3 regions of the Pseudomonas sp. H3_A02 genome follow, and region 3 is predicted to be linked to each of the others. Evidence: predicted binding sites of a transcription regulator. Region 3 holds the regulator's gene; each other region holds the start of a gene.
What was found. Region 3 encodes sigma-54, which starts transcription at its own class of promoters, with help from an activator protein. Its sites were predicted from a motif close to ANTGGCATNNANNTTGCTNT; they were not measured.
Positions count from the first base shown of each region.

Region 1: a site for sigma-54 is predicted at 2,110-2,129, ahead of glnA (type I glutamate--ammonia ligase). Genes of this name have one in related genera too.
Region 2: a site for sigma-54 is predicted at 1,533-1,552, ahead of AB4N80_RS14210 (circularly permuted type 2 ATP-grasp protein). Genes of this name have one in related genera too.

Region 1 covers NZ_CP162807.1:796,964-801,149, forward strand. Annotated here, with positions in the region: gene typA (translational GTPase TypA) at 1-302, opposite strand, end outside; gene thiI (tRNA uracil 4-sulfurtransferase ThiI) at 441-1,895, opposite strand; gene glnA (type I glutamate--ammonia ligase) at 2,224-3,630, shown strand; gene AB4N80_RS03335 (chorismate mutase) at 3,753-4,186, shown strand, end outside.
Region 2 covers NZ_CP162807.1:3,197,950-3,202,135, forward strand. Annotated here, with positions in the region: gene AB4N80_RS14195 (START domain-containing protein) at 1-213, shown strand, start outside; gene AB4N80_RS14200 (hypothetical protein) at 353-589, shown strand; gene AB4N80_RS14205 (ribonuclease E inhibitor RraB) at 792-1,133, shown strand; gene AB4N80_RS14210 (circularly permuted type 2 ATP-grasp protein) at 1,584-2,993, shown strand; gene AB4N80_RS14215 (alpha-E domain-containing protein) at 3,003-3,953, shown strand; gene AB4N80_RS14220 (transglutaminase-like domain-containing protein) at 3,950-4,186, shown strand, end outside.
Region 3 covers NZ_CP162807.1:128,636-132,821, reverse strand. Annotated here, with positions in the region: gene rapZ (RNase adapter RapZ) at 1-328, opposite strand, end outside; gene ptsN (PTS IIA-like nitrogen regulatory protein PtsN) at 331-795, opposite strand; gene hpf (ribosome hibernation-promoting factor, HPF/YfiA family) at 808-1,116, opposite strand; gene AB4N80_RS00605 (RNA polymerase factor sigma-54) at 1,193-2,686, opposite strand; gene lptB (LPS export ABC transporter ATP-binding protein) at 2,851-3,576, opposite strand; gene lptA (lipopolysaccharide transport periplasmic protein LptA) at 3,576-4,124, opposite strand; gene lptC (LPS export ABC transporter periplasmic protein LptC) at 4,111-4,186, opposite strand, start outside.

The DNA.
Region 1 (4,186 bases), 670 kb from region 3:
GCGTCAACCAGCAGCAGCACGGAGTCGACCATCGACATCACGCGCTCTACTTCACCACCGAAGTCGGCGTGGCCCGGGGTGTCCACGATGTTGATGTGGTAGCCGTTCCAGTTGATGGCGGTGTTTTTCGCCAGGATGGTAATACCGCGCTCTTTTTCCTGGTCGTTGGAGTCCATCACGCGCTCGTCGTTGAGCTCGTTGCGCTCCAGGGTGCCGGATTGACGCAAGAGTTTGTCTACCAGGGTGGTCTTACCATGGTCAACGTGAGCAATGATGGCGATGTTGCGTAGATTTTCGATCACTTGTGTATCTCGATCAGAGGATTCGGTGTGCTGACAGGTCGTGGCAGCGATTTACGTTGAGTCCGACAAAGCCGTTACAGCCTGTCGGCGGCGTCGGGGGGCCGGTGACGCAGGCCACAGGCAAACAGCCCCGGGCACTTAGCTCGGTCGATAAACGCGCACATTGGCATGCCCCTCACTGAGCAAATGGTGGGCATGCAGGCGACTCATCACGCCTTTGTCGCAATACAGCAGGTACTGGCGAGTAGGGTCCAGTTCCTTGAAACGCGCGTTCACTGCATAGAACGGCATCGTTTGTACCTCGATGCCGGCGATACTCAGCGGGTCGTCTTCAGCGTCGTCCGGGTGACGGATGTCGATGATGATCTGACCGGCCAGCGCTTCGCCGACTTCTTCAATTTGTATGTCCTGGCCCAATTCATCGATGACCCGATCGATTGGCACCAGCCTGGCGTTTTCGAGCGCTCGCTCGAGCACCGCCATGTCGAATTCTTTCTCTTCGTGCTCCACCCGCCCGCGCTTGGCCGCCGTCTTCGGATTGACCGAGATGACGCCGCAGTACTCCGGCATGTGCCGGGCAAACTCGGCGGTGCCGATTTCGTTGGCCTGGTCGATGATGTCCTGCTTGTGGCTGGCGATCAGTGGACGCAAGACCAGCTTCTCGGTCACGCAGTCGATCACCGACAGATTCGGCAACGTCTGGCTCGACACCTGGGAGATCGCCTCGCCGGTCACCAGCGCATCGATTTGCAGGCGGTCGGCAATTCGTGAAGCGGCGCGCAACATCATACGCTTCAAAATGACGCCCATATGACTGTTATCGACTTTGCCGAGAATCTCGCCCAGGACTTCCTCGAACGGCACACTCACAAATAACACGCGTTGGGAGCTGCCGTACTTCTTCCAGATGAAGTGCGCCACTTCCATCACGCCCAATTCATGGGCACGTCCGCCGAGGTTGAAGAAGCAGAAATGGCTCATCAACCCGCGACGCATGATCTGGTAGGCGGCCACCGTGGAGTCGAAGCCACCGGACATCAGCACCAGGGTCTGCTCCAGCGAACCCAGCGGATAACCGCCGATGCTGTTGTGCTGGCTGTGGATCACGAACAACCGCTGGTCGCGAATTTCGATGCGCACTTCGATTTCCGGGTCTTTCAACGAAATACCGGCCGCGCCGCACTGCCGACGCAACTGGCTGCCGACGTATTTCTCCACGTCCATCGAGCTGAACGGGTGTTTGCCGGCACGCTTGCAACGCACCGAAAAAATCTTGCCAGCCAGCGCGTCACCATAATGGAGCATGCACTTGGCCAAGATGTCGTCGAAATCCCCCAGCGGGTATTCATCGACTTGCAAAAAATGCGCGATGCCCGGCATGCAGCTCAGGCGCTCGGTCATTTCCTTGAGGAGCTTGGGTTCGCTGACACGGGTTTCCAGTTCGAGGTTGTCCCACACGCCATTCACCACCACGGCCGGGTCCAGGTCTCGGAGCACGGCACGGATGTTCTTGGCCAACTGGCGGATGAAACGCATCCGTACCGGGCGGCTCTTGATGGTGATCTCGGGGAAGACTTTTACGATTAGTTTCATGAAAACAGCGCGCGAACGGCCAGCCGAAAAAGGGGGGCGCGGATTATAGCGGAAATTGCTCAAGGTTTAACCAGTTTATGTGCAGATGGTTTTAGATGCACCAAAACAGGTCATTATCGATTGGCGGCGCTACATTGCAGTGCGTTATTGTCTGACAATCTTTGATTTACGCCATTAAAAGCGTGGATTTGGTGCAAAAAACCCATGCTGGGGCACTGGCATGCAATTTGCTCCCTTGTGAGGCAGGTTGCCTTGGCAGAGTATTCGCGCCGGCATCACCCATATCTAAGGGCACTCCACTACCCGCCCGAAGCCACCCGGAGGACATATGTCGAAGTCGGTTCAACTCATCAAAGATCATGACGTCAAGTGGATTGATCTGCGCTTCACTGACACCAAAGGTACTCAACATCACGTGACCATGCCGGCCCGTGATGCACTGGACGACGAATTCTTTGAAATCGGGAAAATGTTCGACGGCTCCTCCATCTCCGGCTGGAAAGGCATCGAAGCCTCCGACATGATCCTGATGCCGGACGACGAAACCGCCGTCCTGGACCCGTTCACCGAAGAGCCGACCCTGATCCTGGTCTGCGACATCATCGAACCTTCGACCATGCAAGGCTATGACCGCGACCCACGCGCCATCGCCCACCGCGCCGAGGAATACCTGAAGTCCACCGGCATCGGCGACACCGCTTTCTTCGGTCCTGAGCCTGAGTTCTTCATCTTCGACTCGGTCAAATTCAAGTCCGACATCTCCGGCTCCATGTTCAAGATCTTCTCCGAACAAGGTTCGTGGATGTCCGACCAGGACGTGGAAGGCGGCAACAAAGGCCACCGTCCAGGCATCAAAGGCGGTTACTTCCCGGTCCCACCGTTCGACTTCGACCACGAAATCCGTACCTCCATGTGCAACGCACTGGAAGAAATGGGCCAGACCGTCGAAGTTCACCACCACGAAGTGGCGACTGCCGGCCAGAACGAAATCGGCGTGAAATTCAACACGCTGGTCAAGAAGGCTGACGAAGTACAGACCCTCAAGTACTGCGTACACAACGTTGCCGACGCCTACGGCCGCACCGCGACCTTCATGCCGAAGCCTCTGTACGGCGACAACGGTTCGGGCATGCACGTTCACATGTCGATCTCCAAGGACGGCAAGAACACCTTCGCAGGCGAAGGCTATGCCGGTCTGTCGGACACCGCCCTGTACTTCATCGGCGGTATCATCAAGCACGGCAAGGCCCTGAATGGCTTCACCAACCCGTCGACCAACTCCTACAAGCGTCTGGTTCCAGGCTTCGAAGCTCCGGTCATGCTGGCCTACTCGGCTCGCAACCGTTCCGCCTCGATCCGTATTCCTTACGTGAACAGCCCTAAGGCTCGCCGTATCGAAGCACGCTTCCCGGATCCGGCTGCCAACCCGTACCTGGCCTTCGCTGCACTGATGATGGCCGGTCTGGACGGTATCCAGAACAAGATCCACCCGGGCGATGCCGCTGACAAAAACCTGTATGACCTGCCGCCTGAAGAGGCCAAGGAAATCCCACAGGTGTGTGGCAGCCTGAAAGAAGCCCTGGAAGAGCTGGACAAGGGCCGTGCGTTCCTGACCAAGGGCGGCGTATTCAGCGATGACTTCATCGACGCTTACATCGCACTGAAAAGCGAAGAAGAAATCAAGGTTCGCACCTTCGTACACCCACTGGAATACGAGCTGTACTACAGCTGCTAATCCAGTAAGCGCCGCCACGCACGGCGTGAAATAAAGAAAGGCCTCCTTCGGGAGGCCTTTTTCATGGGCGCCGGTTACGTGCATGATGCCCCGTCGCTCCCCCATAGAAGACGAGACTGCCCATGACTTTGCGCTTCAAGCTCTGCCTTGCCCTGTCTGCCGCACTGCTGGCTACCACCGCCGACGCTGCCTCGACTCACGCTCCTGAGGCCCTGACCCCGCTGCTTAACGCCATTGGCGAACGCCTGGCCATCGCCGATCAAGTGGCGCTGAGCAAATGGGACAGTGGCAAACCCGTAGAGGACCGTCAGCGCGAGCGTGAAGTCATTGCCGCCGCCGTCGCCCAGGCACCGGTCTACAAGCTGAGTAGCGAAACCGTGGAAGCGTTTTTCGCCGCCCAGATAGAAGCCAACAAAATGGTGCAATACATCAACTTGTCCGACTGGGCCCTGGACGGCAAGGCCCCGGACCTTCCGCGCCCGGACCTGGTGGGGCAGATCCGCCCGCAGCTCGACCGCCTGCAAAAACGCCTGCTGCAACAACTGGCCGACTTCGC
Region 2 (4,186 bases), 3.1 Mb from region 3:
CCTGAGTATTTGCCTGAGGAGAAGGGCTTTGTGCGTGTGACAAAGGTCGACGGTTTCTGGAAGTTCACTCCCAAGGGCGCGGACCAGGTCGAAGTGATCTATCAAGTCCACACCGAGCCGGGTGGTAGCGTACCGTCCATGGTGGCTAACAAGTTTGTAGTGGATGCGCCGTTCAACACCCTCAAGGCCCTGAAGGAACGCGCCGAAAAGTGATTGGCCAGGTTGCACAAAAGAGACCGCCCTTGAGGCGGTCTTTTCATGTGTGCCGTCCAGGCATCCAGCGGAACGATTATCCGGCCCTCAATGTCGAGATAAAGGTAAGCCAGGCCCTGAATTGATCAAGGAGACACCGATGCAGAAGTGGGAAATCACTTTCGTGGATGATCACAGCGAAACCAACGTCCAGGAGTTCGACTATGACCAGGAGCCCACCATGGAGCAGGCTGCACAGCTGATTCGCGAAAGGCTGCTTCCAGTGGCCAACGAACTGGATCTCAATGATCTGGAGGGTCGCACCGAAGACCCGACGGTCAAGAACCTCAAGTCTCAATACAGCATCGAAATCATCAGCATTAAACCGATTTCATGAAATCGTTGTCTGGCCCCGCTTGGCAGTGGCCATCACTTGCGGCTACTCTGCAATTGAGATCAGCGAAAGGATCGCCAAGGTCCGGTCTTGTCAGCTACATGCTTGTGTCCCGACGGCCATTTGATGCCGTATCGCTTGCAGCCTGAGGGCTTCATGCACGGGAAGACGGAAAGTCTATCCATCGGTTTTAGGAGGACGTTTCATGAGCACAGCCTATCAAGAAGACATCAGCACCAGCGTATTGCGCCGCATGAAAGAAGGCGGTTTCGATTTTTCCCGATTCCATCCCATTGAGTTCTACGCCATTTTCCCGGACGAGGAGCGGGCGCGCAGGGCGGCAGGTCATTTTCGGGGCGAATCGTTGAACGCGCAGATCAGTGCACGGGACGACGGGGCTTGGTCATTGGAACTGAGCCGGGTGATGTATGCCACTTACGATGACATAGGAGACTTCGAGCAAGACTTTGAGGCAGTCGTCGAACCCTTGGGTGGCGTTATCGAGGGCTGGGGTGTCAAGCAAGAGATCCGGCGGCTGCAGGCCTGACAGTCTCTCACCGCAACCACAGCAACGGCTGACCTTTGTGTCGGCCGTTTTCATGTCTGCGGATTACCCGAAAATCCTTGTGGGAGCCCGAGCTTGCTCGCGATGACAGTGGGTCAGCTTGCATCAATGTTGAATGCACCGACGCCATCGCGAGCAAGCTCGGCTCCCACAGGGATTTGTGGCAGATGTCGAATATGTGAGTAACACCACAGCCGCCCGGTTTGTACCTAACTGTATCCAGACCGCGCCGCTTCGTTTTTCCATGGCTATGCTCAGGAGAGCGACGCCCCTGCGTCGCAATGAAGCGGGGGGCGGCGGGTTGGGGGCATCTGCTGCACTGTAAAAGTGCGCGGCCTCTCAATGGAGATTCCAACCCGTTGATCATAAAGCGTTTATGCCGATGGCACGGGGCTTGCGAAGCCTTGCTGCCAGGGTGACAAGGAGTACGGCATGATCCGCAGCGGTTTTGATGAAATGTACGATGCCAACGGCCAGGTCCGCCCGCATTACCAGGCGTTTGCCCGCTGGCTGGCCGAAACGCCCGACGAGTTGCTGGCGCAACGCAGGCGTGAAGCCGACCTGTTGTTTCATCGTGCCGGCATTACGTTCACGCTCTACGGCGACGAGCAAGGGACCGAGCGCCTGATCCCGTTCGATACGATCCCGCGCAGCATCCCGGCCAGCGAATGGCGGGTGGTCGAGCGCGGCTGCATCCAGCGGGTCAAGGCACTGAACATGTTCCTGGCCGACCTCTACCACGAACAACGGATCATCCGGGCCGGTATCATTCCCGCCGAGCAGGTGCTGGCCAACGAACAGTACCAACTGGCGATGCAAGGGCTGGACCTGCACCGTGACATCTATGCGCACATTTGCGGTGTCGACCTGGTACGCGACGGTGACGGCACCTACTACGTGCTCGAAGATAATCTGCGTACGCCCAGCGGCGTCAGCTACATGCTCGAAGACCGCAAGATGATGATGCGCCTGTTCCCCGAACTGTTCGCCGCCCAGCGCATCGCCCCCATCGACCACTATCCGAACCTGCTGCTCGACACCCTGAAAAGCTCCAGTCCGCTGGATGACCCCAGCGTCGTGGTGCTGACGCCGGGGCGTTTCAACAGCGCATTCTTCGAGCACGCGTTCCTGGCCCGGGAGATGGGCGTGGAGTTGGTGGAAGGCGCCGACCTGTTCGTACGGGATGACAGAGTGTTCATGCGCACCACCGACGGGCCGAAGGCGGTGGATGTGATCTACCGTCGCCTCGACGACGCGTTCCTCGATCCACTGGCCTTCAATCCGGATTCGATGCTCGGCGTACCGGGCCTGTTGTCCTCCTACCGTTCCGGCAACGTGGTGCTGGCCAATGCCATCGGCACGGGGGTGGCGGACGACAAGTCGGTGTACCCGTTCGTCACCGACATGATCCGCTTTTACCTGGACGAAGAGCCGATCCTGAAGAACGTTCCTACATGGCAGTGTCGTAATCCTGCTGAGCTTTCCCACGTACTGGCCAATCTTCCCGACCTGGTGGTCAAGGAAACCCAGGGTTCCGGCGGTTATGGAATGCTGGTGGGGCCGGCCGCGACGACGGCGCAAATCGATGCCTTTCGCGAGCGGATCAAGGCCAAGCCGCATGCCTACATCGCCCAGCCGACGCTGTCGCTCTCGACGTGCCCGACCTTTGTCGAAAACGGCATCGCCCCGCGCCACATCGACTTGCGGCCGTTTGTGCTGGCTGGCCGCGAGACCCGCGTGGTCCCTGGCGGGCTGACGCGGGTGGCGTTGCGCGAAGGCTCCCTGGTGGTGAATTCATCCCAGGGCGGCGGCACCAAGGACACTTGGGTGGTCGAGGATTGAGGAGCTGCCATGCTGAGTAGAACCGCCTCGGACCTGTACTGGATGTCGCGCTACCTGGAGCGGGCCGAAAACCTCGCTCGGATGCTCGACGTCAGTTATTCGTTGTCATTGATGCCCCAGGACGGGCGTGGCGACGGCCTGCACGAGCTGGCCATGCCGCTGCTGATTACTGGCACGCTGGACGATTACCGGGAGCGACACGGTGACTTGCACGCCGAGCGCCTGCTGCATTTCTTTGCCCTGGAAGCGGCCAACCCGGCCAGCATCTACAGCTGTCTCGGTTCCGCGCGCGTCAGTGCCCATGCGGTACGTGGTCGAATCACCGCCGACATGTGGGAAAACATCAACGCCACCTGGCTGGAAATTCGCGGTATCGGCGAGCAAGGCTTGAATCGCTACGGCATGAGCCGTTTCTGCGAGTGGATCAAGGAGCGCTCGCACCTGTTTCGTGGCGCGACCTACGGCACCATCATGCGTAACGACGCGTTCCGGTTCATTCGCCTGGGAACCTTTATCGAAAGGGCCGACAACACTCTGCGCTTGCTCGACGCCCGCTACGAAATGGCCGGCGACCAGGCCGACGCGGTCAGCGACGGTACGGCCCACGCCTACTACCAATGGAGCGCGTTGTTGCGGGCCTTGTCGTCCTTCGAGGCCTACACCGAGATCTACCGTGAGGCCCCGGGCGCTCGCCATGTGGCTGAGTTGCTGCTGTTGCGCGCCGACGTGCCGCGTTCGCTGCGCGCCTGTACCGAAGAAATCAACCAGATCCTCGCGAGCCTGCCGGGCACCAACGGCCGGCAGGCACAACGGCTGGCGGCGGAAATGGACGCACGCCTGCGCTACACCGGCATCAACGAAATCCTCGACGGGGGCCTGCATGCCTGGCTCACCGAATTCATCCCACTGGTCCGTGAACTGGGCAATGCCATTCACAGTTCCTACCTGGAGGTCATATGAGACTCTCGATCAGCCACGAAACGGCCTACCACTATGAAGACCAGGTTCGCGCCAGCATCCAGTACCTGCGCCTGACGCCCCACGACAGCGAACGCCAGCATGTGCTGAGTTGGCAACTGGATTTGCCCCGGCCGGTGCGGGCGCAACTGGATCCGTTCGGCAACATCCTCCATGTGCTGACCCTGGATGAGCCCCACGAAACGGTCATCATCGGTGCTCGCGGACAAGTGGAT
Region 3 (4,186 bases):
GGGGGTGACGCCGACGGGTTTCGGAAAAACGCTTGAGCAGCGTCTCCTCATCGGCATCCAGGTACAGCACGTCGCACTGGATATGCCGGCTGCGCACTTCTTCGAGCAGTTCAGGAAAACGCGACAGGTGGCTCGGCAGGTTGCGCGCATCGATGGACACCGCCACCAGCGGCTGCGCCAGCTCGGTGTGGATCAGGGCGCGTTCGGCCAGTTCCGGCAGCAGGCCGGCGGGCAGGTTGTCGATGCAATAGTAGCCGCTGTCCTCAAGCACGTTGAGGGCCGTGCTTTTACCGGAGCCGGAGCGGCCACTGACGATGATCATGCGCATGTTTAATGACCGTTCTGCTCGTCCAGGACCACCTGGTACAAAGCTTCGTTACTCGGCGCGCTGCGCAGTTTTTCGCGCACTTCCTTGCGGTCCAGCATGCTGGCTATCTGGCGCAGCAGCTCAAGATGCGCATCGGTCGCCGCTTCCGGAACCAGCAATACAAACAGCAGGTCGACCGGAGCGCCGTCGATGGCGTCGAAATCTATGGGGGTATCAAGGTGCAACAACGCGCTGATCGGCGCGGCACAACCCTTGAGACGGCAGTGAGGAATGGCGATGCCGTTGCCAAAACCGGTGGAACCGAGTTTTTCACGGGCAACCAGGGCCTCGAAGACGTCTTGCATTCCCAGATCCGGCACCTCGCGGTGGATCAGGTTGGCAATTTGTTCGAGGGCTTTCTTTTTACTGCCGCCCGGCGCGTTCACTTGGGAACGGCCGGGGGTCAGGATGGTTTCTAGTCGGATCATGGATTGGGGGGGTTAACGACCGGTCGCGCCCTGGAGGAGGCTCTGGGTCTTTTCCTTATGCTTTTTGAGTTGGCGATCCAGCTTGTCGGTCAGCAGGTCAATCGCGGCATACATGTCTGTGTGCTCTGCGTTGGCAACCACTTCTCCGCCGGGGATATGCAGCGTGGCTTCGATTTTCTGCAGCAGCTTCTCGACGTTCATCGTGACTTGCACGTTGGTGATCTTGTCGAAATGCCTCTCCAATCGGTCGAGTTTTTCGCCGATGTAGGTGCGCAGGGGTTCGGTCACTTCCAGTTGGTGTCCACTGATGTTGACTTGCATACAGCTTCTCCTTCGTTGCCAGTGCATAAAGCGGCAGGCAGAAATGCCTGCCACTGGAACGCTGTGGCGTGGCCTGTTACATCAGCCGCTTGCGTTCGCTCGAAGGCGCGATCCCGAGGGATTCGCGGTACTTGGCGACGGTACGGCGGGCCACCTGAATGCCTTGTGCCTCCAGTAAACCAGCGATCTTGCTGTCACTCAACGGCTTTTTCTGATTTTCCGCGGCCACCAGTTTTTTGATGATCGCGCGGATGGCCGTGGACGAGCATTCGCCGCCTTCGGAGGTGCTGACATGGCTGGAGAAAAAGTATTTCAATTCATAGATGCCCCGGGGGGTATGCATGAATTTCTGGGTGGTCACCCGGGAAATCGTCGATTCGTGCATGCCCACCGCTTCGGCAATGTCATGCAGGACCAATGGTTTCATCGCTTCATCGCCGTACTCCAGGAAGCCTCGCTGGTGCTCGACGATCTGGGTGGCTACTTTCATCAGGGTTTCGTTGCGGCTTTGCAGGCTCTTGATGAACCAGCGGGCTTCCTGCAACTGGTTGCGCATGAAGGTGTTATCGGCGCTGGTGTCGGCGCGCTTGACGAAACCGGCGTACTGGGCATTGACCCGCAGCTTGGGCACCGACTCCTGGTTGAGCTCCACCAGCCAGCGATCGTTGTGCTTGCGCACGATCACGTCGGGGACCACGTACTCAGGCTCGGTGGATTCGATCTGCGAGCCGGGGCGGGGGTTGAGGCTCTGCACCAGCTCGATGACCTGGCGCAGTTCATCTTCCTTGAGCTTCATGCGACGCATCAATTGGCTGTAGTCGCGACCGCCCAGCAGGTCGATGTAATCGGTGACCAGTCGCTTGGCTTCGGCCAGCCATGGCGTCTTGGCGGATAACTGGCGCAATTGCAGCAACAGGCACTCGCCCAGGTTGCGGGCGCCGATGCCGGCCGGTTCGAATTGCTGGATGCGATGGAGAACGGCTTCGATCTCGTCCAGCTCGATGTCGAGCTCGGGGTCGAAGGCTTCGAGGATTTCTTCGAGGGTCTCGTCCAGGTAGCCCTGGTTGTTGATGCAATCGATCAGCGTCACGGCGATCAGGCGATCGGTGTCGGACATCGGCGCCAGGTTCAGTTGCCACAACAGGTGGCTTTGCAGGCTCTCACCGGCAGAGGTGCGGGTGGTGAAGTCCCACTCGTCGTCATCGCTGCTGGGCAGGTTGCTGGCGCTGGTCTGGTAGACATCTTCCCAGGCCGTGTCCACGGGCAGCTCGTTGGGAATGCGTTCGTTCCATTCGCCATCCTCGAGGTTGTCCACCGTCGGGGCGGCTTCCTGGTAGGACGGTTCCGGGATCTCGGTGTTGGGCTTCTGCTCGACGTTGTCGGCCAGCGGGTCTGTGTTATCGAAGTCGTCGCCTTCTTCCTGGCGTTCGAGCATCGGATTGGACTCCAGGGCCTCCTGGATTTCCTGTTGCAGGTCCAGGGTCGACAATTGGAGCAGGCGGATGGCCTGTTGCAGCTGCGGTGTCATCGTCAGCTGCTGGCCCATTCTCAAGACTAGCGATGGTTTCATGGCAGGGGCTTAACACCTTATTCGCCGGCGCACATGCGCCATCCACTACAGGGCGCCGGAGCGCCAAACTTAAGCAAATTATATGCCTGAAACTGAAGTGTTTGCCTAGAGCGTCGCCATAATAAAATTAAACGACGCCCGGGCAATTCGCCAGACACGTGTGCTTACAGGCGGAACTCATGGCCCAGGTACACTTCCTTGACCAGGTCATTGGCCAGGATCGCGGCGGAGTCACCTTCGGCGATCAATTGGCCGTCATTGACAATGTAGGCGGTTTCGCAGATGTCCAGGGTCTCGCGCACGTTGTGGTCGGTGATCAGCACACCGATACCCTTGGCCTTGAGGTGATGGATGATCTGCTTGATGTCGCCCACCGAAATCGGGTCCACGCCGGCGAACGGTTCGTCGAGCAGGATGAACTTCGGTGCGGTGGCCAGGGCGCGGGCGATTTCCACACGACGCCGTTCACCACCCGACAGGCTCATGCCCAGGTTGTCGCGAATGTGGCTGATGTGGAATTCCTGCAGCAGGCTTTCCAGTTCCTGGCGACGGCCGGCCTTGTCGAGTTCCTTGCGGGTCTCGAGGATCGCCATGATGTTGTCGGCTACCGACAGTTTGCGGAAGATCGACGCTTCTTGCGGCAAATAGCCGATACCTGCCTTCGCCCGGCCGTGCATCGGCTGGTGGCTGACATCCAGGTCGTCGATCAACACGCGCCCCTGATCGGCCTGGACCAGGCCGACGATCATGTAGAAGCAAGTGGTCTTGCCCGCGCCGTTAGGACCGAGCAGACCAACGATCTGGCCGCTGTCGATGGACAGGCTGACATCACGCACGACTTGACGGCTCTTGTAGCTCTTGGCCAAGTGCTGAGCTTTCAGAGTTGCCATTACTGGGCCTTCTGCTCGTCGGTTTTCTTTTTCGGCTGGATCACCATGTCGATGCGCGGACGCGACTCGGTCACCTTGCTACCGGTGGCGCGACCGGCACTGGCCAGCTTCTTGACCGTGTCGTAGACGATTTTCTCGCCCTGGGTAACGTTGTTGTCCTTGTCGACGACCTTGGCGCGGTCGATCAGGACCACGCGATCCTGGGAGGCGTGGTACTGGATGGTCACCCCGTAGCCCTGGACGGGCTTAGTGTCGCCCACGGTTTGCATCTGCTCGAAATAGGCCAGGTTGCCCACCGAAGTCACCACATCGATATCGCCAGCTGGGGTGCGGGTGATGGTCACGGTGTTGCCGGTGACCTTCATCGAGCCCTGGGTGATGATCACGTCGCCTTTATAGGTGGCGACGCCATTCTTGTCGTCGAGTTGGGCGTCGTCGGCCTGGATGCGGATAGGCTGGTCGCGGTCGTTGGGAAGAGCCCAGGCGCTCGCGCTTCCCAGTGCTGCGCCCAGACTGAGCAAAATAGGGAGGGTTTTAGCGAGCTTCATACTGTCCTCTTACGTTCGATAGCAGGTGTATCCTGCTTTCCTTCAAATACGCTTTCATTCCC